Regions from separate parts of the Halopseudomonas sp. 4NH20-0008 genome, predicted to be linked through region 1. Evidence: predicted binding sites of a transcription regulator. Region 1 holds the regulator's gene; each other region holds the start of a gene.
The links. The regulator sigma-54, encoded in region 1, starts transcription at its own class of promoters, with help from an activator protein. The targets are predictions, from matches to a motif close to ANTGGCATNNANNTTGCTNT.

Region 1 (7,869 bases):
CGCAGCTTGTCAGTCAGGTTAAGCTGTTGCCATTGTGCCGGCTTCAGCTCGACCAACCGATTGCCCAGGTCACGCATCTCCTGCAGCTCGCGCTTGACCTGGCTTTTGCTGATGCCATCGTCATCCTGTTCCTCGTCGTAAAACTCTGTCATGGTCACCTCATTGCGGCCCGCAGGCGGGTACTGTTCAATGCGCCATGATACCCGTTCACAGCCTGCCTGTCCGAGGTACAATGCGCTGCAGCCAAGGAGAATTCATGAAGCAGATAGACAGGGTCAGCCCTGAAGACCCGCAAGTACTGCGTGCCCAGCTGGAACAACGGGTGGCCTATATTCTCGAGGAATCCAGGCGTCAGGGCGCCAGCGCCTGTGAAGTCGGTGTCAGTCAGAATACCGGTTTGCAGGTGGGTGTACGCCAGGGGGAGGTTGAGACCGTCGAGTTCAATCGCGACCAGGGCTTTGCCATTACCCTGTATGACGGTCAGCGCAAAGGGTCCGCCAGCACCTCCGATACCTCCGATGAAGCCATTCACGCGGCCATTACCGCCGCACTGGGCATTGCCCGGCATGCCTCGGAAGATGCCTTTGCCGGTCTGGCCGCCCCCGAGTTGATGGCCACCGAACTGCCGGATCTGGATCTCTATCATCCCTGGGCCCTGAGCGCCGAGCAGGCAATCGAGCGCGCGCTGGCCTGCGAAGCCGCTGCACTGGCCGTGGACGCGCGCCTGACCAGCGACAGTGCCAATATCAGTACCCAGCAGGGTTGCCGGGTATACGGCAACAGCAACGGCTTTATCGGTAGTTCGCTGGGTACCCGTCACAGTTCCTCAGCAGTGATGATTGTCGCCTCGGAACAGGGTATGCAACGCGATTACTGGTATGACGTCGCTCGCATTGCCAGCCATCTGCCGAGTGCAGAATCATTGGGCCGCAAAGCCGCCGAACGGACACTGGCCAAGCTCGGTACCCGTCCAGTCAAGACCGCCAAGGTGCCCGTACTCTTTGCTGCCGACCAGGCTGCGGGCTTGCTCGGGCATCTGATGGGCGCGATTGCCGGCGGGGCCATTTACCGGCAGTCGAGTTTTCTGCTCGATGCACTGGGTCAGCCGATCTTTCCGGGCTGGGTCAATGTCGATGAGCGACCACACCTGCCGCGCGCGCTTGGCAGTGCGGCCTTTGATGGCGATGGACTGGCTACCCGCGCGCAGGCCTTTGTCGAACAAGGCGTATTGCGCAGTTGGGTGTTGGGCAGCTATTCAGGTCGCAAGCTTGGCTTGCCCAGCACCGCCAACGCTGGCGGCGTGCATAACCTGCATATCAGCAGCAATGCCGGTGACCTGCAGGCCCTGCTGGCCGAGATGGGTACCGGCTTGCTGGTGACTGAGCTGATGGGGCAGGGCGTTAACAGCGTGACCGGGGATTATTCCCGGGGTGCCGGCGGCTTCTGGGTAGAACAGGGGCAAATCCAGTTTCCGGTACAGGAAGTCACCATTGCCGGCAATCTGCGCGACATGTTCCGCCAGTTGCGCTGCGTCGGTTCTGACCTCGAACGCCGTGGTAACAACCTGACCGGCAGCTGGCTGGTGGATGGCATGACGGTGGGAGGGGCTTGAAAATAGCTGGAAGTTTTAAGCTTGAAGCTGGAAGTAACATCTTGGGCCGGAGAGGTTTTAGAGCCCTGCGTGCATAGGCAGAGCATGCGTAAGAAAAGAGTTGCAGCGTGCATAGGTTGCCGTAGCCTCTTCCAGCTTCCAGCTTCCAGCTTCCAGCTTCCAGCTTCCAGCTTCCAGCTTCCAGCTTTGGGCTATTCGCCTTCCTCGAAGTAATCGTTAATCAGCGCCAGCAGCTCGGCCATGGCCTGGTCGGCGTTGTCGCCTTCGCAGCTGATGCAGATTTCCGTGCCTTTGCTGGCGGCGAGCATCATCACTTGCATGATGCTTTTACCATCGACCAGCTTGTCCTCGCTGTTACCGATCCGTACCTGACAGCCGTGTCGGTTGGCGACACCGACGAATTTCGCCGCGGCACGGGCGTGCAGGCCAAGCTTGTTGATGATTTCTACGCGGGTGGTTGGCATGATTCAGGGCAAATCGCGGTGACGGATCAGCAGGTTCGAGACCTTGCCGGTGAGGTTCTGAACCAGACGTTCGGCGATATATACCGAGCGGTGGTGACCGCCAGTACAGCCAATGGCGATGGTCATGTAGCTGCGTTCGCCGGCGGCATAGCGAGGTAACCACTTTTCCAGAAAATGATGAATGTCCTGGTACATATCCTCTACCTCGGGTTGCGCTTCAAGGTAGTCACGGATGGCCTGGTCGCGGCCGGAAAAGGCACGCAACTCAGGCTTCCAGTAAGGATTGGGCAGGCAGCGCACATCGAATACCAGATCGGCATCAACCGGCACGCCGCGTTTGAAGCCAAAGGACTGCACCAATACCGATGGTCCATGGGCGCGAGTGCCGAGCAATCGTTGTTTAAGCAGGTCACGTAACTGGTACAGGGTCAGATGACTGGTATCGATCTTCAGGCTGGCCAGATCAATGATCGGCTCGAGCAATCTCAGTTCTTCAGCAATGGCTTCGCCCAGCGAATGATTCTGGTCGGTCAGCGGGTGTTTGCGCCGGGTTTCCGAGAACCGCTTGATCAGCACATCATCGGTTGCAGCCAGAAACAGCACATCGCAGTGTACGCCGGCATCACGCACCTGCTTGAGCAGTTCGGGGAAGCGTTTCAGGTCGCTGGGCAGGTTGCGCGCATCAATGCTGATGGCCACCTTGGGCAGTTCCAGTTCGGACAGATTGACCTGACGCGCCAGTTCCGGCAGCAAACCGGCCGGCAGGTTGTCGATGCAGTAGAAGCCGTTGTCTTCGAGCAGATGCAGCGCGGTACTCTTGCCGGAACCGGAGCGGCCACTGACCACAACCAGACGCATGGGGCTCAGCTTCCCGTCGCGCTGGTGGTCATGATGCGGTACAGGCTTTCAGCGTCCGGTGCGGCCCGCAGCGCTTCGCGCAGACTGGCCTGGTCGAGCTTCTCGGCCAGCATCTTGAGAATTTGCAGGTGCTGTTCGTTGGCTTCCTGGGGTACCAGCAGAACAAAGATCAGATCAACCGGTTGGCCATCGAGGGCGTCAAAGTCGATCTTGTCTTCCAGCTGCAGCAAGGCGCCGACAGCCTTGTGGCAGTCCAGCAGACGACAGTGAGGAATGGCGATGCCGTTGCCAAAGCCGGTTGAACCGAGCTTTTCACGGGCAATCAGGTTTTCATAGATGGCGTCCGGGTCCAGGTGGCTGTGCTGGGAGACCAGCTTGCCAATCTGTTCCAGTACGCGTTTTTTTGAAACCCCCTGCACACCGGCAAAGGTGCGCTCGGGGGTAAGTATGTGATCAATTTGCATGGTTTTGCGTCGGTTTGCCTTAGCGGTCGTTGACGCCCTGTTGGCGGTCGAGGTTCTTTTCCTTGTGCTTGATCAGTTGGCGATCCAGCTTGTCGACCAGCAGGTCAATGGCGGCGTACATGTCAGTATGTTCGCAGTTGGCGACGACTTCGCCGCCGGCAATATGCAGGGTCGCTTCGGCTTTCTGCCGCAGCTTTTCAACTTCCAGGGTAACCTGAACATTGGTGATCTTGTCGAAGTGTCGCTCCAATCGAGACATTTTCTCGTTCACGTACTCACGCATGGACTCGGTAATATCAACATGGTGACCGCTGAGATTCAGTTGCATACGTCTTCTCCTGTTGGACTGTGTGGCATGGGATATCCCAAGGTTATCCCATGGTGCCACGGGTAACGTACTGACTTCTTGATCCAGGCTGGTTAAACCAGCCTTTTGCGTTCGCTGGACGGAGCGATGTTCAGCGATTCGCGGTATTTGGCGATGGTGCGCCTTGCGACATCAATTCCTTGCTCTTCCAGTAAACCAGCGATCTTGCTGTCGCTCAATGGTTTCTTGGGGTTTTCTGCGGCGACCAGTTTCTTGATCAGGGCGCGAATCGCCGTGGACGAGAACTCACCGCCCTCGGCGGTGCCGACATGGCTGGAGAAAAAGTACTTGAGCTCGAATATGCCACGCGGGGTATGCATGTATTTTTGCGTGGTAACCCGCGAAATGGTTGACTCGTGCATGCCCACGGCCTCGGCAATATCATGCAGCACCAGTGGTTTCATGGCCTCTTCACCCTGCTCGAGAAAGCCGCGCTGATGCTCGACGATCTGCGTCGCGACTTTCATCAGGGTTTCGTTGCGGCTTTGCAGGCTTTTGATGAACCAGCGGGCTTCCTGCAGATGATTGCGCAGGTAGGTGTTGTCCTGGCTGGAGTCGGCGCGGCGGACCATGGACGCATAATGGTTGTTGACCCGGACCTTGGGCACGGCTTCCTGGTTCAGCTCGACTATCCAGCGGGCGTTGTCACGGCGCACGATCACATCCGGGATCACGTACTCAGGCTCGCCTGAGGCGATTTCCGAGCCGGGTCGGGGGTTGAGGGTCTGAATCAGACTGATGACCTTACCGAGTTGATCCTCCTTGAGTCGGGTGCGCCGCATGAGTTGGGCAAAGTCACGGCTGCCAAGCAGTTCGAGGTGGTCCTTGACTACCTTCATCGCCTGCTCCAGCAGCGGGGTATCGGCTGGCAACTGGCGCAGTTGCAACAGCAGGCATTCACTCAGGTTGCGAGCTGCGACACCGACCGGCTCGAACTGCTGAATACGGTGCAGGACCATTTCCACTTCATCCAGCTCGACCTCCAGTTCGGGGTCGAGTGAGGCAAGAATCTCGTCCAGGGATTCTTCCAGGTAGCCGTCGGCATTGATCGCATCAATCAGTGACAGAGCAATAATCTGGTCGGTTTCAGACAGGGGGATCAGGTTGAGCTGCCATTCCAGATGGCTTTGCAGGGTCTCACCGGTACCGGTACGGGCGGTAAAGTCCCACTCCTCATCATCGTTGCTTGGCAACGAGCTGGCCGAGGTCTGGTAGACATCGTCCCACTGGGTATCAACAGGCAGTTCGTTGGGGATCTGTTCGTTCCAGTTGCCTTCTTCTTCAGCCTGGCTGTGTTGCTCGATGGCGTCCATGGCCACCGGCTCCGGAATGGTCACTGCGGGCGCATCATCGCCGTCGGCTGCGCTGTCGGATCCGCCATTGCCGTAGTCGTCGTCACCCTCGTCAGCCATTTCCAGCATCGGATTGGCCTCCAGTGCCTCCTGAACCTCCTGCTGGAGATCCAGACTGGACAGCTGAAGCAGTCGGATGGCCTGCTGCAGCTGAGGTGTCATTGTCAGCTGCTGCCCCATCTTGAGGACGAGCGAGGGTTTCATGTTCAGACGACGTACCTTGTACTCAGGGTTGGACAGAATCCAGTGTGCTGGCCATGTGGCCAGCATGCCTTATTTGTAACCTATTTTACAGACGGAAGGCATGCCCCAGATAGACATCCCTTACGGTCTGGTTGGCCAGTACGGTATCGGCATCGCCTTCGGCAATGATGTGACCGTCATTGACAATATAGGCCTTGTCACAGATGTCGAGTGTTTCGCGCACATTATGATCGGTGATCAGCACGCCGATCCCCTTGTCCTTGAGATGCTTGATGATCAGTTTGATATCGTTGACCGAGATCGGGTCAACGCCGGCAAAGGGCTCGTCGAGCAGAATGAACTTGGGCTCGGTGGCCAGTGCACGGGCAATTTCAGCGCGCCGCCGTTCACCACCGGAGAGGCTCATGCCCAGACTGTCGGCCAGATGATGAATGTGAAATTCGCGCAGCAGGGATTCGAGTTTGCCTTCACGGCCCTGGCGATTGAGATCCTTGCGGGTCTCGAGAATCGCCATGATGTTGTCCGCTACGCTGAGCTTGCGGAAAATCGAGGCTTCCTGCGGCAGGTAGCCGATACCCTGGCGTGCTCTGCCGTGCATGGGCAGGCGGGTGACATCCACGCCGTCGACCAGAATGCTCCCCTCATCGGCCTTGACCAGGCCGACAATCATGTAGAAGCAGGTGGTTTTGCCTGCACCATTGGGGCCCAGCAGGCCAATGACTTCACCGCTCTTGATCGAGACCGACACGTCACGAACGACCTTGCGTGATTTGTAGGCCTTGGCCAGATGACGGGCTTCAAGTGTGGTCATGGCTGGGGTTCGCTGGTGTCGGTGCGACGACGGGGCTGAATGGTGATTTCGATGCGTGGCTGCTCGGCCCCGCTGGTACCACCGTTGCGCCCGGCATCGACAATCTGGCGATTGATGTCGTAGCTGATGTATTCGCCCTGAAAGGTATTGCCGTCTTGTTCCAGGAACGCGTTGTTGATCAGTACCACGCGCTCGGTATCGGCGTGGTATTCAATCGTGTTGCTGCGGGCCTTGACCGGGTTCTGATTGGCCCGTGGCGTCGATTCATAGCTGGCAGGGCTGCCTTCGCTGACGATCTTGCTGACCTGACCGTCGCTGTCGGTATTCAGCGTCACACGGCTACCGGTCAGGCGCATGCTGCCCTGGGTAATGATGACATTGCCGTTGTACACAGCCGTGCTCTGTCGTTCGTTGAGGGTTGCGCTGTTGGCCTGGATGCGGATGGGTTGGTTGGCATCGTCAGGCAGGGCCAGAGCCGTTGTCGGCCCGGATAACAAAACTAGAATACACAGGGTTTTAACGCGCCTCATGCTGACCTCGTACGGTGGACAGCAGCTCCAAGCGGCCGTCATTGAGATAAACCTTCATGCCGGTGGCAGTGGTAACGCTGCCGGCGGCCTCGATTCTAACGTCCTCGGCGGTCTCGGCATAATCCCGGTCCGGGAACAGCGTCAAGGCTTCGGTATTCATACGCGTTGTGGCCTGTGCGGGGTCGTCACGCTGCAGTATCACATTGCGCTCCAGATCAACGCGGTTGCCACCTTCAGCGGCACGCCCACTTTCCGCCTGCAACAGCCAGGGCAACGGTTCATTATCACGGAAAAACTGCAGTCGCGGTTCGGTCAGCAGGGTGCTGTCATCGTCACGCAGGTGTACGGCGCGTTCGCTGGTCAATTGGTAGGCGGTGGTACCCGCCTCATTCAGTTGCAAAATGCGCGTGTTGTGCATGAAAAAATCCGGTTGCGACGGATCGGTCACCAGTGGCAGCGGCGTGAAGCTGGCCGGCCGGATATTGAAGTAGCCGACCGCCAGTGCCAGTATCATGGCCAGTCCGACGAGTCCGCCAGTCAACAGATAGCGTGGAATCGACGGCATCAGAGGTAAGCCGCCCGGGCCGAGTCCAGGGTGCCCTGTGCCTGCATGATCAGCTCACAGAACTCGCGTGCCGCGCCAGCACCCCCATTGGCCAGGGTCACGCCATGGGCCTGCTCGCGGACAAAGACGTCGGCGCTGGCCACGGCGATACCCAGGCCCACACGGCGCATGACCGGTAGGTCGGGCAGGTCGTCACCAAGAAAGGCGATCTGTTCCAGCTCGACCGGCACAATCTGGCGCAGTTCGGCCAGGGCATTGAGTTTGTCTTCACGACCCTGAATAAGATGTTTGATGCCCAGGTTGGCGGCGCGACGTTCAACCAGCGGTGACTGCCGTCCACTGATGATGGCGACCTCGACACCTGAGGCCATGAGCATCTTGATGCCATGTCCGTCCAGGGTATTGAAGGATTTGAACTCAGTACCATCGGGCATGAAGAACAGGCGGCCGTCGGTCAGTACGCCGTCGACATCGAAAATCGCCAGGCGAATCTGGCTGGCGCGTGTCAGCAACTCATGGTTATGGCTCATACCACCCCCGCGCGAAGCAAGTCATGCATGTTCAAGGCGCCTACCGGTCGACCATCGGCATCGACAACAAAGAGTCCATTGATCTTGCTGTCCTCCATGACTTTCAGGGCTT
Region 2 (7,869 bases), on a different contig from region 1:
TGAAGCGGCGTGCGGAAGCGTAACCCAGCAGCCTGATCTACAAAGTTGTCAGTACTCATATGCCGGGCGTGCGTTTGCCGGGCGGCAAACTGTTGCCCCTGCTCACTGTTCTGAGCTGCCAGTACACTGGCAAAGTCCAGGTCCCGTGCCTTGTAGTTGGGGGTTTCGGCATTGGCAATATTGTTCGCCAGCACGGCAGCCCGTTGCCCGCGGAAATTCAGGGCTTGTTCGTGTATTCCCAGCGCTTTGTCAAAACTGATGCTCATATCCACTCCTCAGGGCGGCAAAGTCTCGCCACCAACTGTCTCTGAGGATTTACAAAGCAATCAGCGTGCCAAAATAAAAAAGCATTAAATTTCAATTGCTTGTGGATTTAATAGAATAACAGGCGGCAATTCTTATCCTGCCACCAGCAAAGCCCATGGCGGTCAAAGAGCAAAAGCAGAAGTAGCGCTAATAACAGGAAGTGACAGACCCCTATTTGGCCTTGTACACAATGCCAGGACTGCACTGCACCATCTGGTACAGCTCAGGCAGACCATTGAGGGCTTCAGACGCGCCCAGCATAAGGTAACCGCCGGGTTTGAGGGTGGCATGAATGCGGCGCAAGATATCGAGCTTGAGTTCAGCGGAAAAGTAGATCAGTACATTGCGGCAAAAGACGATGTCGAACTTGCCAAGCATGGCGTAGTTGTCGAGCAGGTTGAGCGCCCTGAACTCTACTCGATTGCGTACAGGCTGCTTGACCACCCAGCGGCCCGGGCCGGATTGGTCGAAATAGCGTGTCAGCCTCTCCGTTGACAAGCCCCGAGCTACAGACAGACTGTCGTATTCAGCTGATTTGGCGGCTGTCAGAATCCCGCCCGACAGATCCGTAGCCACTATTTGAGCTCCACCGCGCAATTGACCCAGATTACTACGTTCGAATTCATCAATACTCATGCTCAGGGAATAGGGTTCCTGACCAGAGGAACAGGCTGCCGACCAGATGCGCAAACGCTGACCGGGGTTGCCTTTGATGAACTCGGGTATAAGTCGGGTCTTCAGCACTTCAAAGGGATAAACGTCACGAAACCACAAGGTTTCATTGGTCGTCATGGCGTCAACGACCGCTTCCCGCAATCCGGCACGGGGTTGCGACTGAATTCGCGTGACCAACTCACCCAGACTGCCGATACCTTGCTGCTCCATCAGCCGATTGAGCCGGCTGGCGACCAGGTACTGTTTGTTATCCCCGAGCACAATGCCACAGGCTTTTTCCAGAAATTCGCGAAAAACCTGAAAATCCTTGTTGGCTGAGGTCACGCAGTCCATCCCATTGTCAGATTGATTATAGCCTCAAGCATCTGGCGCTATCCGCAGTGCATGAATGCGATCGATAACCCGCTGAGCCAGCTCATCAGGCTTGAATTTAGCAAGAAAGTCATCAGCACCTACCTTCTTCACCATGGCTTGATTGAACACCCCTGACAACGAGGTGTGCAAGAGAATATGCAGGCCATTAATCCGCGGATCGTTGCGCACCTCTGCGGTCAAGGTATAGCCATCCATCTCCGGCATCTCGATATCTGACACCATCATCAGCAGGTGCTTGTCAATCGACTCACCGCGATCAGCAATGTCCTTTAGGTAGTTCAAAGCCTGCCGGCCATCGTTGAGCGCGACCACTTCAACACCCACTTCCTGCAAACAGCGCATGACCTGCTTGCGTGCCACCGACGAATCATCAACGATCAAAACCCGGCTGGCCTGAGCCTCGACCTGGGTCTGCTGGTCAATGACGCCGTCTGAAATGGTCTCTACCGTAGGTACAACCTCAGCGAGGATCTTCTCAACATCGATGATTTCCACCATCATGTCGTCCACGCGGGTGACGGCCGTCAGGTAATGGTCACGACCGGTCCCCCTTGGCGGCGGGTGGATCTCTGACCAATTCATGTTGACGATGCGCTCAACCGAACGTACCAGAAAGCCCTGAACCCGGTAATTGTACTCAGTGATAATCACAAAGGCCGTGGACAGATCTTCCAGCCCGGGCCCACCGGTTGCCTTGTTCAAGTCGATTATGGGCAAGGTACCACCACGAATGTGTGCCACGCCTCGGACAACCGGATTCAAGCGCGGCAACAGGGTCAGTTTGGGGCATTGCAACACCTCCTTGACCTTGAAAACGTTGATACCATAAAGCTGCGAACCGGAAAGCCGGAAAAGCAAGAGTTCAAGGCGATTCTGGCCTACCAACTGGGTTCTCTGGTTGACCGAATCCATTACGCCAGCCATAGGAAGCTCCTCATGATTGCTGGGAAAGCGGCACGCATTTTGCTGCTGATTAAGGAAAGCGTCTGTCAAAGACATTATTTTGACAAACCAAACCAAAGGTCATCAGGGTTAATTGTATGCGTTTTCTCACAGGGTGCGCGGTCTTACCGATATTTTTTTGCGCCGGCCTTTCAGCCAACCCGCTGATCGAACAGCTTATCGGCACGACAGAGCACTTTCTTGAGCAGGAAATACAAGACTATCTTGCCAACAGCGGGCGTGATGCTCGTCATCAGATCCAGGTTAATCGTCTGGATCCACGATTACGCCTACCGCTCTGCCCTGAACAATCCCTGAATGCCAGCCTGGAGAGCCCTGCTGAACCCGTCGGAAGGGTCACAGTGCGGATCAGCTGCGAGAGTCCGGCGGTAAGATGGCGCCTGTTTGTTCCAGCACAGGTCAGCCTGTTCCAATCCGTTCTCGTTCTTACCCGTCCTTTACCGCGACACAGTCTCGTCAGTCCTGAGGATATCGCCATGCTGGAACGTGATGTCGGCTTGCTGGGCAATGCCTATTTGACAGACCCACAACAGGTTGTCGGCATGCGACTGAGACGACAGCTTGGCGCCGACAGTGTGCTGGCACCCAATGCGCTTGAACAGGACGAAGTGGTCAAGCGTGGCGACAAGGTTGTCATTAGCGCAAACAATCGCCAGATAGACGTACGCATGCCCGGTGAAGCGCTGGAAAGCGGGAATACTGGCAGCCAAATTCGGGTGCGCAACAGCCGTTCCGGGCGGGTTATCTCGGCCCGGGTTCTAGGTCCAGGGCAGGTAGAAGTGGCTCTGTGAAAATGCCCCTGACATGGGGTAAACTAGACTCTGTGAGCCATATAGCAAATGTGTATTGGTTCACACTATTTTTTTCTAAAGTTTCTGGCCTGCCTGCCGTTATAGAGTTCAGTAAAACATTCAGGTTCTGAGGAAAACAGAATGGTTATCGACTTCAACGCATCCAATAGCAGCAACGGCGCCAGCCGCAGCGCGCAGACTGGTGCAAATAACGGCAAACGCGATGCAGTGGAAGCCCCGCGTGCGACAGCACAATCCGAGGCGCCTTCCCCGCCACCCCGTGATGGCGGTGTAACACTCAGCAGTCAGGCCCAGCAAATTCAAACCATTGAAGAACGCCTGCGCGATCTGCCCGTTGTTGACAATGAGCGTGTCGCCCAATTGCGCCAGGCCATCAGCGAAGGTACCTACCAGGCTGACAGCAGCAAAATAGCTGACAAGCTGCTGGCTCTGGAAGAGTAATCCGGATTACCATCCGGAGACTTTGCTTAACCTGTTAAAGCGGAGCATCCGGATGGAACAGTTTGAACAACTCTTTGCCAACGCCAGCCAGAACTGTCTGGACTTTGCTGATCTGCTAGACAGAGAAAGGGATTTTCTGATTGCCCGGGATATGGCAAGCCTGGAAGTTCTTTTGGCCGAAAAGGCCCCTCTGATCAACACGCTGACTGAACACGACCAACTCATCTCTCGACTGTGCAAGGAACATGGCATGCTTCCCGGGCCTGATCTGGAGCAATGGGTTCTTACCCACGCCAGTGACACCGCCAAACAGCAGTTTCAATCCTTCAAAGATGCACTCGAGCGCTGCAACAGTGCCAACGAACGCAATGCCCGACTGGTCAGACACAATCAACAGGCTACCGGCCACCTGCTGGATCTTCTGCGCAATCAAGGCGAGTCCAGTCAGCATGTCTATGACAGTCAAGGCATCACCAGCCGAGGCTCAAACAATCGAAGCTTGAGCAAGGCTTGAATGGATGCCAAAATGCCATCTTATGGCAGCCCCCCCTTATCCTTCTCAGTGTTGAGAGCTCCGTGATTGAGAACGCATAGTGTCCAGGTTATTTGAACAAGAAGCCGGCCCGCAGGCGCCTCGAGAAGTCCACTCGCCGGTAGAGATTTTTTCTCTATTACGTAACCTGCATCTGGCCCGTGAGCAGCTCAGCATCACTTTTACTGATCGTTCTCAGAAATTTCAAAGCTTCATAATCAAGCTGGATAATGACAGCAAGCACATCTGGCTGGATGAAATGATACCCAGGGAAGGTGATCGCTTCGCAACCCAGGGCGAGTCCATGCGCATTGATGCCTGGCGTGAGGGTGTGCATATCCGCTGGGACTGTCCCGGCCTGGAAAAAGTCATGCTGGATGACATGCCCGCTTACATGGCCAAGTTGCCAACCGAGCTTATCTACCATCAGAAGCGTGGCGCCTATCGCGCAGCGATCCGCCGCAGCCTTGTGGTAGGCGTACAACTAGTCCATGGCAAAAAGACGCTGTCTGCTGAAGGGAGCATGATCGATATTTCCGCGACCGGCTGCAAAGGTCGCTTCAAAGGAGACTGTCGCACCCTGCTGACCCCAGGCGATGTATTCGAATCCTGTCAACTTGATCTGCCGGATATCGGCCAGGTGGCGGTTGAAATCGAGATTCGCCATGCCGTATTTGATGAGGGTGCAGACGAAACCCAGGTTGGCTTGCGCTTTCGCCAGATCAGCGCCCTGGCGCAGCGTCAGGTTGATCGCTTCGTCAATCATCTGCAACGCGAAGCACGACGACTGGAAAAAGAAGACCTGTTCTGAACCCGCCAGACTGATGCTATCCAGGACGGTGATCGTCCTGATCTTCATCGTTTTGTGACTGGACAACCGCATACTGGTCCATCTCGTCGCGCATATGCTCCTCAACCATTTCCTCGTCAACCCGTGGATCCAGCGCCGCTGCCAAGGGTGAACTGGCCAGGTTACCGGCTGCTGGCATGAACTGTATCGGCGCATCGTCTACCAGGTGATCACCTGTGACCGTTTCCGGTCTGACTTTAATTACCAGTATCAAGCTGCAGCAGGCCATGAAGACATAGAGCATGCTCGCATTCAGCACCTTCATGACCAACGAGCCAAGCAAGGGTCCAATGCTGGCGCCAAGACCAAAGGTCACCAGCAACATCGCCGAGAGGGCAACCCGGTCTGCCGGATCCACGTGGTCATTCGCCAAGGCCACGGCAAGTGGATACAGAGTAAAGGCCAGAACACCAAACACAGCAGTGAGTACCAACAAGCCAATGCCGGTCATACCGCCAACCGCAATTAACAGCATGACGGCGACCAAGATCAAGGCACTGACCTGAATCATCCGACTACGATCCATCCGGTCCGATAACCAGCCGACTGGCCACTGCGCGATCAAACCAGCAACAATGGTTATGGCCATAAACACACCAATGTCGGCGTTCTCCAGTCCCATCCCGGTAGCAAAAACCGGCGCCAAACCATAGAAAGCACCAAGCAGTAAACCCGACACCAATGCGGTAGTGAGGGCCTGGGGAATTCGACTGAGGAACAGGCGGATTTTCATTGGCGCCGGATGCAGAGGCGCCGGATGCAGTCGCCGGGTCAGTGCAACGGGCACGAGGCACAGGGAAAAACACATGGATACCAACAGCAATTGGCGAATATCCAGATCAGGCATCAGCATCAACACACCCTGACCCAACGCCAGCCCCAGATAGGTAACCGCCATATAGCTGGCAAATACCATCCCACGCTGGTGGCTTTCGGCCTGCTCATTCAACCAGCTCTCAAGCACCATGTACTGACACATCATCGCCATACCCACCAGCACGCGCAGGAGCAACCAGAATTCCACACTGGGTATGAGACCATGTCCAAGCACCGAGGCTGTAACCAGCCCAGCACTGGCGACAAAAGCACGAATGTGACCGACGCGTGCTATCAATCTGTGACCAAGGGAAGCACCCAGCACCAGACCCGCGTAGTAACCACTCATCAACAAACCAATCCAGATCTCACTGACCCCTTCTGCGGTCAATCGCAGACCGAGATAGGTACTCAACAAACCGCTACCCAGCAGCATCAGCAGGGTTGCGAAATACAGCGAAGAAAAGGCAAACAGACTTCCGGGCATTCAAACTCCGTCACAGCTAAAAGGCATTGTTGTCTTACAGGAACAACAACAATAGGACAGCAATGTTACGCGAACTGCACTAACGACAACACCCGTTCGTCAGTCTGAAACAGAAGCATACTGGCTGTGCTATGGTTATTTGATCAACAATTCTATGGATTGACTCATGCTTCGGATACTCGCATTTGCCTGCCTGCTACTGACACCCATGCTTGCCGCATCCCAGTCGCTGGCCAACCTGACCCAGCAAGAGACCAGTAACGGGCTCAAGGACGCATTGATCCAAGGCGCCAACAGCGCTGTGCAACAGCTCGGCAGGCCCGGAGGTTTCAGCAACGACCCGCAACGCCGCATCAGTCTTCCGGGGCACCTGGGAACTGCAGCAAGAACCATGAAAATGATGGGCATGGGTGCACAGGTCACGCAGTTGGAAAACAGCATGAACTTGGCGGCCGAGGCGGCCGTACCCAATGCCCAAACCTTGCTGGTCCAGGCGATTCAGAACATGACCCTGAGCGATGCCCGCAGCATCCTGTCCGGGCCGCAGGACAGCGCTACGCGGTATCTGGATAGCAGCAGCAGGCCTGCACTGCGAACCGCCCTGCTGCCTGTGGTCAGCGAAGCGACAGCACAGGTCGGGCTGGCTCAACAATACAACCAGTTTGCAGGACAGGCCGCGCGCTATGGCGCAATTCAGTCTCAGGATGTCAGCATAGAAAGCTATGTCACCGAACAGGCGCTGAATGGCCTTTTTGCGATCATGGCAGAGCAGGAAGCTGAGATCAGAAACGACCCGGCAGCAGCAGCGACCAGCTTGGCGAAAAAGGTATTCGGCGCACTCTGATGTGCGCTGTGCGCGGAGTGGCTTAGGCAAAAATGGTGCGCGAGCCCGGATTCGAACCGGGGACCTACCGCTTAGGAGGCGGTCGCTCTATCCAGCTGAGCTACAAGCGCACAGGGAACTTGCCAGCCGATAAACCCTCATAGAGGGGTAGGCATTGCAGGCGCCGGAATCATAACTGATGCGGACGCTACTTGACCACCTTGGTTAAACCGGTAGCCAGATCATTGCAATACGCCATCTGTCGGAAATACGTCACAAAAACGAGCCATAATTCCGTCATATACTGCCCAAGTGCTACAAAACCAAGTATAAGTTAGCTTTAAGCCTTGCTAACAGAGCGCGTCACGCATCAACGAGGCTTTAGGCGATGCCTTAAGCTATACTGGCAAACAGGGTGTCTGGCAGATTTCAATTGGCCAGTATCGATTTTATTCTCACAAGCGATTAATGTTGCCCATATGAAAACTGCAACCCAACATTACACCAGCCGTACCGCTGACAAGTTCGTGGTTCGCCTCCCGGAAGGGATGCGTGAACATATCGCTGAAGTTGCCAGACAACATCACCGCAGCATGAACTCGGAGATCATTGCCCGGCTGGAACACAGCCTGCTTGACCTGCCCACACTGCCGGAACATCCCACTCGACATAGTCTCAACGACAAGCAGCTGGATACCCTGACGCATCCAGAGCGCGAGTTGCTGCTTCGCTTCCGCGAGATGTCCCGACGCCAGCAGAATGCCCTCCTTGCCTTGCTGCCTGGTGAAG
Region 3 (7,869 bases), on a different contig from region 1:
CCGCAGGACGCTCACGGCCAGCCAGACTGAAGCTGACAAAGGTCAGGCTATCGCAGTGGGCACGCAGGGCGCTGAAGCGCTCTTGCACCTCACCCTCGACCAGCACAAACAGCTCCCAGGGAAAGATCGCAGGCTTGATATTGATGCCAGCCTGTTTCAATTCAGGTTGCTTGGACAACGGATCGAACAGCGGCTGGGTCAGTACGTTGACGCCCAATCCCTTGAGAAAGCGGTTGCCCCAATGCATGGGAATGTAAGCCTGGCCGGGGCGAATGTTTTCATCTGCCAGAACCGGCAGAACCAGCTCGCCACGTCGGCTTTTGACCTGTACCAGTTGGCCATCGACCAGCCGACGGCTGCGCAGGTCGTCGGGGTTCAGACTGATCTGCGCCTGCTCGACATGGCCGAACAGTTGCGCAGCCGTGCCGGTACGGCTCATGCCATGCCATTGATCGCGCAGGCGACCGGTATTCAGGGTCAACGGAAAACGGGCGTCGCGCGGCTCCTTATGTGCCAGATAGGCATCGGCAACAAAACGCGCCCGGCCGCTGTCCGTCGGAAACTGACCATCGCCATACAGGCGCTTGGTGCCGCGCAGGTGATCAGCGCTGAAGGGCCACTGCTGTGGACCTAGTTCATCGATCAGCTCGTAACTCAGGCCGCTGTAGTCCAGATCACGTCCGCGTGTCAGACCACGGTATTCGTCAAACAACGCCTGGGGCTCGGTAAAATCGAACAGATGGCGCTGGCCCGGGCGCAGTTGCGCTTCCAGACGGGCAGCCAGGTCACAGACGATCGCCCAGTCCGGCCGTGCTTCGCCGGGTGGCGCAATGGCTGCGCGTACCCGGCTGATACGGCGCTCGGAGTTGGTCACGGTGCCGGCCTTTTCACCCCAGCTGGCAGCGGGTAACAGCAGGTCGGCGTACTGGCAGGTCTCGGTGGTGCCAAAGGCTTCCTGCACGACAACGAAAGGGCAGGCGGCCAGCGCTTCATGCACCAGGGTCTGGTCAGGCATGGATTGCGCCGGATTGGTACAGGCGATCCACAGTGCCTTGATCTTGCCCTGACGTACGCCTTCAAAGAGTTCGACGGCGCTTAGCCCGACGTTGCTCGGCAGGCTATCTACACCCCAATAGTCGGCGACCTCATCCCGATGCTCGGCACTGGCAGCCTCACGGTGACCCGGCAGCAGATTGGACAGGCTACCGGTCTCGCGTCCGCCCATGGCATTCGGCTGGCCGGTCAGTGAGAAGGGACCACTACCGACCTTGCCGATCTGGCCGGTGGCCAGATGCAGGTTGATCAGCGCGCTGTTCTTGGCGCTGCCGGCGCTGGACTGATTCAGACCCATGCACCACAGCGACAGGAAGGAGGGCGCTGCACCAATCATGCGCGCCACGCTTTGCAGATCGTCCTGACGGATACCACAAATGCCGGCGACCATTTCCGGGGTGTAATCGCGCACCAGGGTTTTGAGCTCATCAAAGCCCTGGGTATGCGCATCGATAAAGGCACGGTCGATCCAGCCTTCCCACATCAGGATATGCAGAATGCCGTGGAACAGGGCGACATCGGTACCCGGCTGAACGGCCAGGTGCAGATCGGCAATCTCGCAGGTATCGGTCCGTCTGGGATCAACCACGATAATGCGCTTGTCCGGGTTGTCGGCCTTGGCTTGTTCCAGGCGGCGGAACAGCACCGGGTGGGCGTAGGCCATATTGCTGCCGACAATCAGCACACAGTCGCTTTCCTCGATGTCCACGTAGGAACAGGGCGGCGAATCGGCGCCCAGACTGCGCTTGTAACCGACTACGGCGCTGGACATGCACAGACGCGAATTGCTGTCGATATTGTTGGTGCCGACCAGCGCCCGGGCCAGTTTGTTGAAGGCATAATAATCTTCGGTCAACAGCTGGCCGGAGATATAGAAAGCCACGCTGTCGGGGCCGTGTTCGGCGATGGTCTGGCCAAACACCTGGGCCGTATGGCCCATGGCGGTGTCCCAGTCAGTGCGGCTGCGGGCCAGACCTTTGCCCAGCCGCAGTTCGGGATAGAGCGCACGGGCCGACAGGTCGCCAGTCAGGTGCAGTGTGGCACCCTTGCTGCACAGCCGCCCGAAGTTGGCCGGATGGGTGGGGTCACCGCTGACGCCGAGGATCTGCTGCTCGTCATGCTCGATCAACACGCCGCAGCCGACGCCGCAATAGCAACAGGTAGAGGCTGTTGTTTTGATCATCCGTTGTTTGCACCTAATTCTGAGACGTTGGATGCAGCTACGCCTACTAACTGCTTGCAGTCTGCTGGATCTAAAAGCGTGAGACGCTTCTTGCAAGGGAATAGCACTGATTGATTGCACGGTACATCACGGTGCCCTTGCCGTCCGGCTGGTATGGACCGTCGATGCCTGGTCGGAAATTGCTCCTGCATTTTCGACACTTCCGCCATCCTTGGCGGTCGGGCGGGCATCGTCGAGCTCACAGGGACGTGCTCGTAGCGTGTCCATACCGGTCGGCCGGCAAGGGCATCCATACACCGGATGTTATCAATCAGTGCGACCCTCACGCCGACTCCTTGACCTTATCCAACACCAACTGCACCCGACCATTCTCTACCCGCGTCGGATACCGATGCGTACAACCCACATCCGGCGCTACGGCCTCACCGCTCTCCAACTGGATGGTCCAGCTGTGCAGCGGGCAGGTGACGTGCTTGCCGAACACAATGCCCTGGGACAGCGGGCCATTCTTGTGGGGGCAGCGGTCATCGACGGCAAACACATCGTCATCGCTGGTGCGAAACACCGCAATGTCACCCTTGGGACCGTTGACGACCCGCGATCCCAGTTGTGGAATCTCTTCCAGTGCGCACACGTCAAGCCAGCTCATGGGGCTACCTCCTCAAGTTGTTTGACTGCGATGCGGCGGAACTCGTTTTTCAGTTCCTCCTTCTCGATGCGCTCCTTCCACGGATCCTGCTCGAAGGACAATGAGAACAGCAGACGCTCGTGCAATGCCTTGCGCCGCTCGGCATCCTCCAATACACCCTTCTTGATATGCTCCATGCCCACGCGCTGCATGTAATGCACAGTGCGCTCAAGGTAGAAAGCCTCCTCACGGTAGAGCTGCAGGAAGGCCAGGCTGTACTCCATGACTTCCTCAGCCGTCTTGAGTTTGACAAAGAACTCCCCAGCCTCGGTCTTGATGCCGCCGTTACCGCCGATATACAGCTCCCAACCGGAATCCACGCCGATGATGCCGATATCCTTGATACCTGACTCCGCACAGTTGCGCGGGCAGCCAGAGACGGCCAACTTGACCTTGTGGGGTGACCACATGTTGAACAACGCATGCTCCAGATCGATACCCATCTGCGTCGAGTTCTGAGTGCCGAAGCGACAGAACTCGCTGCCAACGCAGGTTTTTACGGTACGAATCGACTTGCCATAGGCATGCCCTGAGGGCATGTCCAGGTCCTTCCACACAGCAGGTAAATCTTCCTTCTTGATGCCCAGCAGGTCGATGCGCTGACCCCCGGTGACCTTGACCATTGGCACCTGGTATTTATCCGCGACATCGGCAATACGGCGCAGCTCGGCGGCATTGGTGATGCCGCCCCACATGCGCGGAATGACCGAGTAGGTTCCATCCTTCTGGATGTTGGCATGGGCGCGCTCGTTGATGAAGCGCGACTGCGGATCATCCTTGGCTTCACCCGGCCAGGTCGAGATCAGGTAGTAGTTCAGCGCTGGACGGCAGGTGGCGCAGCCGTTGGGCGTGCGCCATTCCATAAAGCGCATTGCTTGCGGAATACTGATCAGATGATGCTCACGGATGGCCTTGCGGACCTGGCCGTGATTGAGATCGGTACAACCACATACGGCCTTTTCGCTCTTGGGCTTGACGTCTGCCGCACCGCCGACCGTGTTGATCACGATCTGCTCGACCAGTCCGGTACAGGAGCCACAGGAACTGGCGGCCTTGGTATGCTTCTTCACGTCGTCGACGCTGAACAGCCCGTGTTCCTGAATGGCCTTGACGATGGTGCCCTTGCACACGCCATTGCAGCCGCAGACCTCCATATCATCGGGCATGTTGGTGGTTTTGCTCTGACCTTGATGGCCAGTGTCGCCAATGGCGTTTTCGCCGAACATCAGGTGGTCGCGGATCTCGCTGACGTTGGCGCGCTCCTTGACCATGCGGAAGTACCAGCCACCATCGGCGGTATCACCGTACAGGCAGGCGCCAACCAGAATGTTGTCCTTGATCACCAGTTTCTTGTAGACGCCGCCAATGGGGTCGGAGAGGGTGATCTGTTCGCTGCCATCATCGCCCATGAACTCGCCAGCGGAGAACAGATCAATCCCGGTGACCTTGAGTTTGGTCGAGGTGACCGAGCCTTCATAGCGACCGTAACCGAGCATCGCCAGGTGATTGGCGCAAACCTTGGCCTGTTCAAACAGGGGGGCTACCAGGCCATAGGCGATGCCGCGGTGGCTGGCACACTCGCCAATGGCATAGACGCGCGGGTCATAGGTCTGCAGGGTGTCACTGACCAGAATGCCGCGATTGCAGGCCAGACCGGCGCTTTCCGCCAGATCGCTGTTGGGGCGGATACCGGCGGCCATGACCACCAGGTCTGCCGGGATCACGCTGCCATCCTTGAACTTGACGCCGCAAACCCGGCCATCACCGTTGTCCAGCAGTTCACTGGTAAATTGCGGTAGCAGGAATTTCAGGCCGCGCTCTTCAAGAGACTTCTGCAGCAGATCACCGGCGGTACGGTCGAGCTGACGTTCCAGCAGCCATTCGCCAATATGTACCACGGTCACATCCATGCCGCGCAGCTTCAGGCCGTTGGCCGCTTCCAGTCCCAGCAGGCCGCCACCGATGACCACTGCATGCTTGTGGGTCTTGGCGGTTTCCATCATGGTTTCGGTATCGGCGATATCGCGATAGCCGATTACCCCCTCCAGGGTGTTGCCCGGAATCGGCAGAATGAAGGGATTTGAGCCGGTGGCCAGCAGCAGGCGGTCATAGTCCGCCTCAGTGCCGTCATCGGCAAACACCTTGCGCGCCTTGCGATCTATTTTCACGATCTTGCGGCCGGTGTGCAGGGTGATACCGTTATCCTTGTACCAGTTCAGATCATTCAGAATGATCTCGTCAAAGGTCTGCTCACCAGCCAGAACCGGTGACAACAGGATACGGTTGTAGTTGGGATGCGGTTCGGCACCGAACACGGTGATGTCGTACAGGTCAGGTGTCAGTTTCAGCAGTTCTTCCAGGGTGCGTACCCCGGCCATGCCATTCCCGACCATCACCAGTTTGAGCTTTTGCATGCTGTGCTCCGTAAGCTTGAGCGAAAACAAAAAAGGCGTCCCACCGTTCGCACGGTAGGACGCCTTTGTCCGGTTCCTGTTCAGTCAGGAAGCGCGCTATCGCCGTTGATAGCCACGCTGAATTGAGTATCTTGATCTAGCCAATGCACGCATTGTGCCAGTCTTGCAAATCCCGGTTATTCAGGTACTTGCGTCTAATTTAACTATTTTTTCTGCACTTATTTGATGCATCTTGCGCCGTGTTGGTGCGCCCGTTCAGTCAGTGCAGCAGCAACACAACAAACAGCAGGTTGAACGCCAGGGCGATCAGCGCCACGCTGCGCCAGACCAATAACGGCTCACGCTCGATCAACGGTTGCCAGGCGGGTGGCAAACGGTCGCCCTGATCCAGAGCCAGTAGCCATTCCTCAGCCGTTTCATAGCGCTGCGCCGGATCAATCGCCACTGCCTTGAGCAGGCAGTCATCCAGCCAGGCGGGCAAGTCCGGGCGATACCGGCTCGGCGGTACAGCTTGATTGAAGCGTGGGCGCTGAAAGGCTTCGATTTCACCGTAGGGATATTGGCCGGTGAGCAGAAAGTACAGGCTGACACCGGCGGCATACAGATCCTGTGCGGGGCTGGGCTCACTGCCGGCAAAAATCTCCGGGGCAATGTAGCTGGGCGTGCCCACCGGGCTGCCGGCATGCCAGGTACTCAGGCCCGGACAGAAGGCCAGTCCGAAATCCAGCAGACGCAATTGTCCGTCGTCACCCAGATGCAGATTGTCCGGTTTGATGTCGCGGTGCACCAGATTGCGTCTGTGCAGCCAGCCCACCCCGCGCAACAGCTGCGGCGCCAACTGCTGGAACTGGGCTAGACTCCAGAGCCCATGCGCACCCTTGTGTTGAGCCAGGTTCTTGCCGGGGTATTCACGCATCACGTAGTAATGGTGACGACGCTCCGGCATGGGATGCAATTCCGGGATCCCGCGCCCGGCCACTCGACGCAGAAACCATTCCTCCTGCAGTAATTCCCGACAGGCTGCCAGGTCGTGCTGTCGGGACGGCGGCAGGGTTTTGAGCAACCAGGGATGACCCAGACTGTCCTTGACCCGGTACAACAGAGATTGCCGCGATTCAGCCAGTTCACGGCAAATCGTCCAGCCCTCAAAGGGTTGCTGTGGCTTCAGACGTGGCGGAACTGCACGCTCCTCAGCGGGTTGCAAGCTGTCTTCAAGGCTGGCCTGCGGCAGCGCATCGACATGCAGCAGCAAGGCGCTGAGGTTATCCTGGCTGCCGTTGCCCAGAGCCTGATCGATCATCTGCTGGCAAAGGCCTTCGACCTTGTTGCCCTGGGCCGCCAGCAGACTGCTGATGGCCTCGTCGCTGAGGTGAGCCCAGACGCCATCACTGAGCAGAAGAAATCGATCACCGACCTGCAGATCGCCCTCGACATAATCGATCAACGGATGCTCATCCAGCCCCATGGCGCGCTTCAATACATGCTGCATGCCGGGTTGCTCCCAGACATGCTCGTTGCTGATTTTCTGCAGGCGTCCGGCGCGCCACAGGTAAACCCGGCAATCGCCGATATGCGCCATGGTGTAACGGCAGCCGCGCAACACCATGCAGCTCAGTGTGGTCAGCAGGGGTTGCCCGCCACCGTTGGCACGGAGCCAACGGTTATGTGCGGTCAACAAGCGTTCCAATCCCTGGGTGACAGACCAGGTTTCTGGTGTGGAGTAGTAGTCCAGCGCCAGTGCCTGCAGTGTTGCCCGAGCCGCCAGGCCACCGTCCCGGCATTGACTGACGCCGTCAGCCAGCGCCACCAGATGGCCTTTGCTGGCGGCCAGGCGCGGGGCCGGGGTGACCACGCGAATGGCATCCTGGTTATCCTTGCGCAGGCCTGCGGCGGTGGCCTGGTCGGTATGCAGTTGCAGAGCCATCGTCAGACTCGAGCCGAGGTCATGGCCGATGAGCCCCAGGTAGTGCGCCAGCGACGCTTGACGCTGAACAGGCCGACCAATGCAAGCAGGCCCAACGCGGCAAACAGCCAGAGACCCAGTTGATAGTCACCGGTGTGCTGTTTGATGGAGCCCAGGCCTGCGGCCAGAATAAAGCCGCCGACACCACCGGCCATGCCGATCAGGCCGGTCATGACGCCAATCTCGCGGTGGAAACGCTGCGGAACCAGTTGGAACACCGCGCCGTTACCCGCACCCAGCCCGAGCATAGCGGTAACGAACAGTGCCAGTGCAGCAATTGAGCTGGACAGGTTGAAGCCGACCAGCGCGATACAGACTGCGGCAATCGAGTACATGAACAGCAGTGAGCGAATGCCGCCGATGCGATCTGCCAGCGCACCACCGAGCGGGCGCATCAGACTGCCTGCGAGCACACAGGCGGCGGTGTAGTAACCGGCCGTGACCGGGTTCAGTCCGTACTGGTCGCTGAAGTAGCCGGGCAGGGCGCTGGCCAGGCCGACAAAACCGCCAAAGGTGACACTGTAGAAAAACATGAACAACCAGCTGTCGCGATCATTCAGCGCCTGTA
Region 4 (7,869 bases), on a different contig from region 1:
GTGGCCATGGAGACCAGAACGCCGTTCTGGCGCTGGCCCACTTCACCGAGCTTAATAGAACCATAGTGACTGAAGGTACTGGTCATGATGCCGGAGCCGGAGGTCATGGTCAGGAAGCTGTTACGGAAGCCGATCAGACCACGAGCCGGAATAGTGTACTCCAGACGAATACGACCCTTGCCATCCGGAACCATGTTGGTCAGATCACCCTTGCGCAGACCCATCTGCTCCATCAGGGCACCCTGGTGGGTTTCCTCGATGTCGATGATGACGTTCTCGTAGGGCTCCTGCTTCTCGCCGTTGACTTCCTTGATCACTACTTCAGGACGACCTACCGCCAGCTCGAAGCCTTCACGACGCATGGTTTCGATCAGTACCGACAGGTGCAATTCGCCGCGACCGGAGACCTTGAACTTGTCCGCCGAGTCGCCCTCATCAACGCGCAGAGCCACGTTGTGCAGCAACTCCTTTTCCAGGCGCTCCTTGATATTACGGCTGGTCACGAACTTGCCTTCCTTGCCGCAGAAAGGTGAGTCGTTGACCTGGAAGGTCATGGATACGGTGGGCTCATCAACTGACAACGGCGGCAGGGCCTCAACGTTGTTCATGTCACACAGGGTGTCGGAGATGTACAGCTCGTCCATACCGCTGACGCAGACGATATCGCCAGCCTGGGCTTCGTTGACTTCAATACGCTGCAAACCGGAGTGACCCATGATCTTCAGAATACGGCCCTGACGTTTCTTGCCGTCAGCACCAATGGCGATCACCGGAGTGTTGGTCTTGACCTTGCCACGGGCGATACGACCGATACCGATCACACCCAGGAAGCTGTTGTAGTCAAGCTGGGAGATCTGCATCTGGAAGGGACCTTCCGAATCCACGGCCGGTGCAGGCACATGGTCGACGATGGCCTGGAACAGGGCATCCATGTGGTCGTCCATGGCTTCGTGGTCCATACCGGCGATACCGTTCAGGGCGCTGGCATAAACAATCGGGAAGTCCAGCTGCTCTTCAGTGGCACCGAGGTTATCGAACAGATCGAAGATCTGGTCGACTACCCAATCAGGGCGGGCACCGGGACGGTCGATCTTGTTGATAACCACGATCGGACGCAGACCGGCCTTGAATGCCTTCTGGGTCACGAAGCGGGTTTGCGGCATCGGGCCATCCTGGGCATCGACCACCAGTAGAACCGAGTCAACCATGCTCATTACCCGCTCGACTTCACCACCAAAGTCGGCGTGACCGGGGGTATCCACGATGTTGATGTCGTAACCGTTCCACTTCAGCGCGGTGTTCTTGGCCAGAATGGTAATGCCCCGCTCTTTCTCCTGATCGTTGCTGTCCATCACCCGCTCACTTTCCAGTTCCTTGCGGTCCAGGGTGCCGGACAGGCGCAAGAGTTTGTCGACGAGGGTAGTCTTACCGTGGTCAACGTGGGCGATAATGGCGATATTGCGGAGATTTTCGATCACAATGGACATCCTGGATTGCCCGACAACGGCCGGACTAACTGAAAAAAGAGGATGGGATTATACAGAGATGATGATGACAGTGTATGTTTTTTGTACGCGCTCGAGGATTTTCCGCCTTTAAGCCTCTGTCTCCCTGCCTTTTTTCACGCCGTTGATGCAGGATGTCGCAAAGCAGCGCATTATAGTTGGCCCACATAGGTGTGGGGTCGATTAAGTAGCCATGCAGGCACTACTTTGGTGCGAATCAGTGCATTAATGCACCGATTTAGTGCTTCATTCAGATGCATCTGTCCCGGCCTTTCGCTGAAAGCCCTTTGTCGTGCGGCTTTGCGCAAATGCTCCGAAATGGCACAGCTTTTGCTCACTTATAAGGCAAGCGGACGCTCAAGCCTGTTCCGCTCGCATTTAGCAGCGTCGGACCCAATGTCCGGCAAACGATTCCTTCTGGAGGAAACCATGTCGAAAGCGATTCAATTGATCAAAGAGTTTGACGTGAAGTGGGTTGACCTGCGCTTCACCGATACCAAAGGTAAGCAGCAGCACGTGACCATGCCGGCCCGTGACGTCAATGATGACTTCTTTGAAGAAGGCAAGATGTTCGACGGTTCGTCGATCGCTGGCTGGAAAGGCATTGAAGCTTCCGACATGATCCTGATGCCCGACGATAGCACTGCGGTTCTCGACCCCTTCACCGAAGAACCCACCCTGATCATCGTTTGCGACATTATCGAACCCTCTACCATGCAGGGTTACGAGCGCGATCCGCGCGGCATCGCCAAGCGCGCTGAAGAATACCTGAAGTCGACCGGCATTGGTGACACCGTTTTCGTTGGTCCCGAGCCCGAGTTCTTCGTATTCGATGAAGTCAAATTCAAGTCCGATATTTCCGGCTCCATGTTCAAGATCATCTCTGAGCAGGCTTCCTGGAACACTGACGCCGACTTCGAAAGCGGCAACAAGGGTCACCGTCCAGCCGTCAAGGGCGGCTACTTCCCCGTTCCTCCGGTCGACCACGACCACGAAATCCGTACTGCCATGTGTAATGCCATGGAAGAAATGGGTCTGACCATCGAAGTTCACCACCATGAAGTGGCAACGGCCGGCCAGAACGAAATCGGTGTGCTGTTCAACACCCTGACCGCCAAGGCTGATGAAGTTCAGACCCTGAAGTACTGCGTACACAACGTGGCCGATGCCTATGGCAAAACCGCCACCTTCATGCCCAAGCCGCTGTATGGTGATAACGGCTCCGGCATGCACGTTCATATGTCCATCTCCAAGGATGGCAAGAACACCTTTGCTGGCGAAGGTTACTCCGGCCTGTCCGACACTGCCCTGTACTTTATTGGCGGTATCATCAAGCACGGCAAGGCTCTGAACGGCTTTACCAACCCGTCGACCAACTCCTACAAGCGTCTGGTCCCCGGCTTTGAAGCTCCGGTGATGCTGGCCTACTCGGCCCGCAACCGCTCCGCTTCGATCCGTATTCCTTACGTTTCCAGCCCGAAAGCCCGTCGCATCGAAGCACGCTTCCCTGATCCGGCTGCCAACCCCTACCTGGCCTTCGCAGCGCTGCTGATGGCCGGCCTGGATGGTATCCAGAACAAGATTCATCCTGGCGATGCAGCCGACAAGAACCTGTATGACCTGCCGCCGGAAGAGTCCAAGCAGATCCCACAGGTCTGTGGCAGCTTGAAGGAAGCCCTGGAATCACTGGATGCAGATCGCGAGTTCCTGACCAAGGGCGGCGTCTTCACCAATGAGTTCATCGATGCCTACATCGAGCTGAAAGCCGCTGAAGAAATCAAGGTGCGCACCTTTGTGCACCCGCTGGAATACGACCTGTACTACAGCGTCTGATTCTGGCGCTACGGCGCAGACAAAAAGGGTGTCCATTCGGACGCCCTTTTTTTTCGCCTGTCCGCCACATCTTGCCTTCATGGCCATTCGGTGCAAGTCTTGTTTACAGACTCACAGGAGTGACACAGCATGTCCAAGATCATCATGCCGATTCTTTTTGGCACCGCATTCGCTTTGCTATCGCACCTTGCAACGGCGCAGATTTACACCTGGAAAGATGCCGAAGGCAATACGATCTTTTCCGATCAACCACACCCGGATGCCCAGGCAATTGATCTGCCGGCAACCAACGTGGTTGAGCCCCCGCGACAACCGGCCTACCAAAGCAATGGGTATGGGCAACCAGAGAACGGCGATTCTAGCGAGCAGGCAAGCTACAGCAACCTGAGCATTGTCAGCCCGGCCAATGACGAGTCGATCCGCAGCAATGAAGGCCTGCTCAATCTGCAAGTGCAGATCGAACCCGCCATGGATGCCAGCCATTTGCTGCGCGCGGAGCTCGACGGTCAGCTAGTCGGCCCCGCCTTGCCGGCAAATGGCCAAACCAGCGCCACGCTGAGCATCAGCAATGTTGATCGTGGTACTCATAACCTCAGCGCCGTAGTCGTCAATGCCCGTGGCGAGATAGTGCAACGCAGCAGCAGTGTCACCGTGCACCTGCAACGCATATCGATCAATCAACCTAGCCGCCAAACCCCCGCACCCAAACCAGCCCCCTGACAGCCTCGCCTGATAAGCACCGGGCATTATCGATGACGCATGCACTAATATAGTGCACAATCTCGTGTGCATGCGTCCTATTTTGTGCAGCCGCCGCTACGGCAGCCAGAAACACCTGCCCCAATTGTGACCTTGATGGCGGTTACCAATAGCCGCTCGCTGATCGATTCCAGCGTTAGAAAGCCTTGACCAGACTGGCTCTAACGCTGATCTATCGGCGCACGACTGGGACCTGAAGGGCTGACCTGCTGGCTACCGCTGCAATAGCCTGACGGCTTATGGCAACAGCGCCCTGAATTGGTTCGCTTCTTGCATTTGTCTGCTCAAACCAGGGAAACCCTTATGCTGCCAGACCGTTTTCTTCGCCAGATTCTCGATAACCTGACCACAGCTGTGCTGTTGCTGGATAAACGGTTGCACCTGAGCTACATGAATCCAGCTGCAGAAATGTTGCTCGCCGTCAGCGGCCAACGCGTCTCTCACCAGCACATTGGCGAACTGTTCAACGACACCCAGGTAGCACTGGAATCATTGCAGCACGCGATTGATAACGGCCACCCCTTTACCAAACGCGAAGCACAGCTGAGCCTGAATAATGGTCACTTGCTGATGGTCGATTATTCAGTCACACCGATCATGGCCGGCGACATGCACTGGCTGTTGATGGAGCTGCACCCGCGTGACCGTTTGCTGCGCATCACCAAGGAAGAGGCTCAGCTGTCCAAGCAGGAAGTCACCAAGGTGCTCGTGCGTGGCCTGGCCCATGAGATCAAGAACCCCCTCGGCGGCATTCGTGGTGCGGCCCAGCTGCTTGCCCGTGAACTACCGGATGCCGGGCTGCGCGACTATACCGATGTGATCATTGAAGAGGCCGACCGCCTGCGCAACCTGGTCGACCGTATGCTCGGACCCTACCGGCCACCGAACCTGAAGCCTATCAATATTCATGAAATCACCGAACGGGTTTACAGCCTGATCGAAGCGGAGACCCAGGGCCAGTTACAGCTGATGCGCGATTACGATCCGAGCATCCCTGACATCATGGCCGACCGCGAACAGCTGATACAGGCGCTGCTGAACATCGTGCGCAACGCCATGCAAGCGCTGGCAGAACACGTCGGGCTCGAGCAGGGGAAAATCACCCTGCGCACGCGCTCACTCAGACAGTTCACTATCGGCCAGACGCGCCATCGTCTGGTCTGCCGGGTTCAAGTCATTGATAACGGACCAGGCATTCCCGAAGAAATTATTGAAAGTATCTTTTATCCCATGGTCAGTGGCCGTGCCGAAGGCACCGGACTGGGGCTCTCGATCACCCAGAACATCATCAGCCAGCATCAGGGCCTGATCGAATGTGAGAGCAAGCCTGGCCGCACCGTATTCACCCTGTTCCTGCCTCTGGAACCCGTACCGGGAGACTAATCCTATGAGCCGAGCTGAAAATGTCTGGATTGTTGATGACGACCGATCAATCCGTTGGGTACTGGAAAAAGCCCTGCAACAGGAAGGCATGGAGCCGGTCTGCTTCGACACCGCCGACAGTGCTCTGGCTCGCCTGCAGCGCCAGCATCCCGATGTACTGATCAGCGACATCCGCATGCCTGGCACCAGCGGGCTGGAACTGTTGGCCAAGATCCGTGAACAGCACCCGAAACTGCCGGTGATCATCATGACCGCGCATTCGGATCTGGATAGCGCGGTGGCCTCCTACCAGGGTGGTGCCTTCGAGTATCTGCCCAAGCCCTTTGACGTCGATGAGGCCGTCGCGCTGGTGCGCCGCGCGCTGGCGCACAGCCGCGAGCAGGAAGAGCAGGAGCCGGAATCGACCCAGGCCCGCACCCCGGAAATCATTGGTGAAGCGCCAGCCATGCAGGAGGTATTCCGCGCTATCGGTCGCCTCTCGCATTCCAATATCACAGTACTGATCAATGGTGAGTCGGGTACCGGCAAGGAGCTGGTGGCCCATGCCCTGCACCGCCACAGCCCGAGAGCACGCAATCCCTTTATTGCCCTGAACATGGCGGCGATCCCCAAGGATCTGATGGAGTCAGAACTGTTCGGCCATGAAAAAGGCGCTTTCACCGGTGCAGCGGTACAACGTCGTGGACGCTTCGAACAGGCCGATGGCGGTACGCTGTTTCTTGATGAAATCGGTGACATGCCGGCTGAAACCCAGACCCGCCTGCTGCGTGTGCTGGCCGATGGCGAGTTTTACCGCGTGGGTGGGCATACGCCGATCAAGGTCGATGTGCGCATCATCGCCGCTACCCACCAGAACCTAGAGGGTCTGGTCCAGGCCGGCAAGTTTCGCGAGGATCTGTTCCACCGCCTGAACGTGATCCGCATTCATATTCCCAAGCTCTCGGAGCGCCGCGAGGACATTCCGGCGCTGGCCCAGCACTTCCTTGCCCGCGCGGCCCAGGAACTGGCTGTCGAGCCCAAGGTGCTCAAGCAGCAAACCCAGGACTACCTGCGCAATCTACCCTGGCCGGGTAACGTACGACAGCTGGAGAACACCTGTCGCTGGATCACTGTGATGGCCTCCAGCCGCGAAGTACTGATTGAAGATCTGCCCCCGGAAATGCTCACCCAGCACCACGACAGTGCACCGGATGGCCACTGGGAGCACAGTTTGCGCATTTGGGCAGACCAGGAACTGACCCGCGGGGTCAGCAATCTGCTTGATGTAGCGGTACCTGCCTTTGAGCGCATCATGATCGAAACGGCCCTGAAGCACACCGCCGGAAGACGCCGCGATGCCGCGCAGTTACTGGGCTGGGGCCGAAATACACTGACCCGCAAGATCAAGGAGCTGGGCATGAATATCGACGGTAGCGACGAGGACGACAGCGAATAACCGCTGGCCTTTGGCTACTTGGCACGCTTGATGCTTTAGATAAATTGGGTGTATTTGGGGTGACTCCGGTTCAGGCAGGCTGGGGTCGCCTTTTTTTATGGTCGCGATAAAGCCGCTGGAAGCTGGAAGCTGGAAGCTGGAAGCTGGAAGCTGGAAGCTGGAAGCTGGAAGCTGGAAGCTGGAAGCTGGAAGCTGGAAGCTGGAAGCTGGAAAAGTCTTGGGCCTGAGTTCCAGAAGTCAAGCAGGTCTCGTTTTATCCGCATACCCCCCAACCCGCACGGAGCACATTCAGCTTCAAGCTTCCCGCTTCAAGCCTTCCTTCGTGACTTGCCGCTCCTCGCCTGAACACCTAGACTGCGCAACCACCGCACTCACTGGCGCGCCGCCCATGTTCCATATCGCCCTGCTCGAACCCGAAATCCCGCCCAATACCGGCAATATCATTCGCCTGTGCGCCAACACCGGCTGCCAGTTGCATTTGATCGAACCGCTGGGCTTTGAGCTGGATGACAAGCGGCTGCGCCGGGCTGGACTGGATTACCATGAGTTTGCTGCGGTCAAGACCTACGCCAATTTGGATGCCTGTCTGGCAGCCGTCAAACCGGCACGGGTATTTGCCCTGAGCACCAAGGGTCAGATGGGTTTCAGTGAGGTGCAATTCGGCGCAGGCGATCTGTTTCTGTTTGGTCCGGAGAGCCGTGGCCTACCAGCCAGTGTCCGTGACAGCCTGCCACCCGAGCAGGTGCTGCGCATACCCATGATGCCGGGCAGCCGCAGCCTGAACCTGTCGAACAGTGCCGCTGTCCTGATTTACGAAGCCTGGCGCCAGCAGGGTTTTACCGGCGCGCTTTAGGCGCGCCGGGCTGCAAGCTGCAAGCTGCAAGCTGCAAGCTGCAAGCTGCAAGCTGCAAGCTGCAAGCTGCAAGCTGCAAGCGTAATCAGTTTGGGGGTAGC

Region 2: the regulator sigma-54 is predicted to act here: its motif matches at 2,307-2,326, upstream of flgA (flagellar basal body P-ring formation chaperone FlgA).
Region 3: the regulator sigma-54 is predicted to act here: its motif matches at 5,481-5,500, upstream of nirB (nitrite reductase large subunit NirB).
Region 4: the regulator sigma-54 is predicted to act here: its motif matches at 1,823-1,842, upstream of glnA (glutamate--ammonia ligase).

Annotation. Positions count from the first base shown of each region.
Region 1 covers NZ_BAAJMD010000010.1:116,010-123,878, forward strand. The annotation lists gene yjgA (ribosome biogenesis factor YjgA) at 1-152, opposite strand, end outside; gene pmbA (metalloprotease PmbA) at 257-1,612, shown strand; gene AC27HQ_RS11640 (HPr family phosphocarrier protein) at 1,804-2,076, opposite strand; gene rapZ (RNase adapter RapZ) at 2,080-2,934, opposite strand; gene ptsN (PTS IIA-like nitrogen regulatory protein PtsN) at 2,940-3,398, opposite strand; gene hpf (ribosome hibernation promoting factor) at 3,418-3,726, opposite strand; gene AC27HQ_RS11660 (RNA polymerase factor sigma-54) at 3,819-5,321, opposite strand; gene lptB (LPS export ABC transporter ATP-binding protein) at 5,407-6,132, opposite strand; gene lptA (lipopolysaccharide transport periplasmic protein LptA) at 6,129-6,662, opposite strand; gene lptC (LPS export ABC transporter periplasmic protein LptC) at 6,649-7,227, opposite strand; gene AC27HQ_RS11680 (KdsC family phosphatase) at 7,227-7,757, opposite strand; gene AC27HQ_RS11685 (KpsF/GutQ family sugar-phosphate isomerase) at 7,754-7,869, opposite strand, start outside.
Region 2 covers NZ_BAAJMD010000006.1:133,786-141,654, forward strand. The annotation lists gene flgB (flagellar basal body rod protein FlgB) at 1-266, opposite strand, end outside; gene AC27HQ_RS07985 (CheR family methyltransferase) at 478-1,305, opposite strand; gene AC27HQ_RS07990 (chemotaxis protein CheV) at 1,339-2,280, opposite strand; gene flgA (flagellar basal body P-ring formation chaperone FlgA) at 2,397-3,110, shown strand; gene flgM (flagellar biosynthesis anti-sigma factor FlgM) at 3,252-3,572, shown strand; gene AC27HQ_RS08005 (flagella synthesis protein FlgN) at 3,625-4,086, shown strand; gene AC27HQ_RS08010 (flagellar brake protein) at 4,166-4,915, shown strand; gene AC27HQ_RS08015 (MFS transporter) at 4,932-6,257, opposite strand; gene AC27HQ_RS08020 (DUF4197 domain-containing protein) at 6,424-7,101, shown strand; tRNA gene AC27HQ_RS08025 (tRNA-Arg) at 7,135-7,211, opposite strand; gene AC27HQ_RS08030 (Arc family DNA-binding protein) at 7,560-7,869, shown strand, end outside.
Region 3 covers NZ_BAAJMD010000008.1:29,220-37,088, reverse strand. The annotation lists gene AC27HQ_RS09615 (nitrate reductase) at 1-2,236, opposite strand, end outside; gene nirD (nitrite reductase small subunit NirD) at 2,559-2,885, opposite strand; gene nirB (nitrite reductase large subunit NirB) at 2,882-5,338, opposite strand; gene AC27HQ_RS09600 (bifunctional protein-serine/threonine kinase/phosphatase) at 5,598-7,262, opposite strand; gene AC27HQ_RS09595 (nitrate/nitrite transporter) at 7,265-7,869, opposite strand, start outside.
Region 4 covers NZ_BAAJMD010000009.1:104,494-112,362, reverse strand. The annotation lists gene typA (translational GTPase TypA) at 1-1,478, opposite strand, end outside; gene glnA (glutamate--ammonia ligase) at 1,935-3,338, shown strand; gene AC27HQ_RS10765 (DUF4124 domain-containing protein) at 3,468-4,058, shown strand; gene glnL (nitrogen regulation protein NR(II)) at 4,401-5,480, shown strand; gene ntrC (nitrogen regulation protein NR(I)) at 5,485-6,915, shown strand; gene trmL (tRNA (uridine(34)/cytosine(34)/5-carboxymethylaminomethyluridine(34)-2'-O)-methyltransferase TrmL) at 7,304-7,768, shown strand.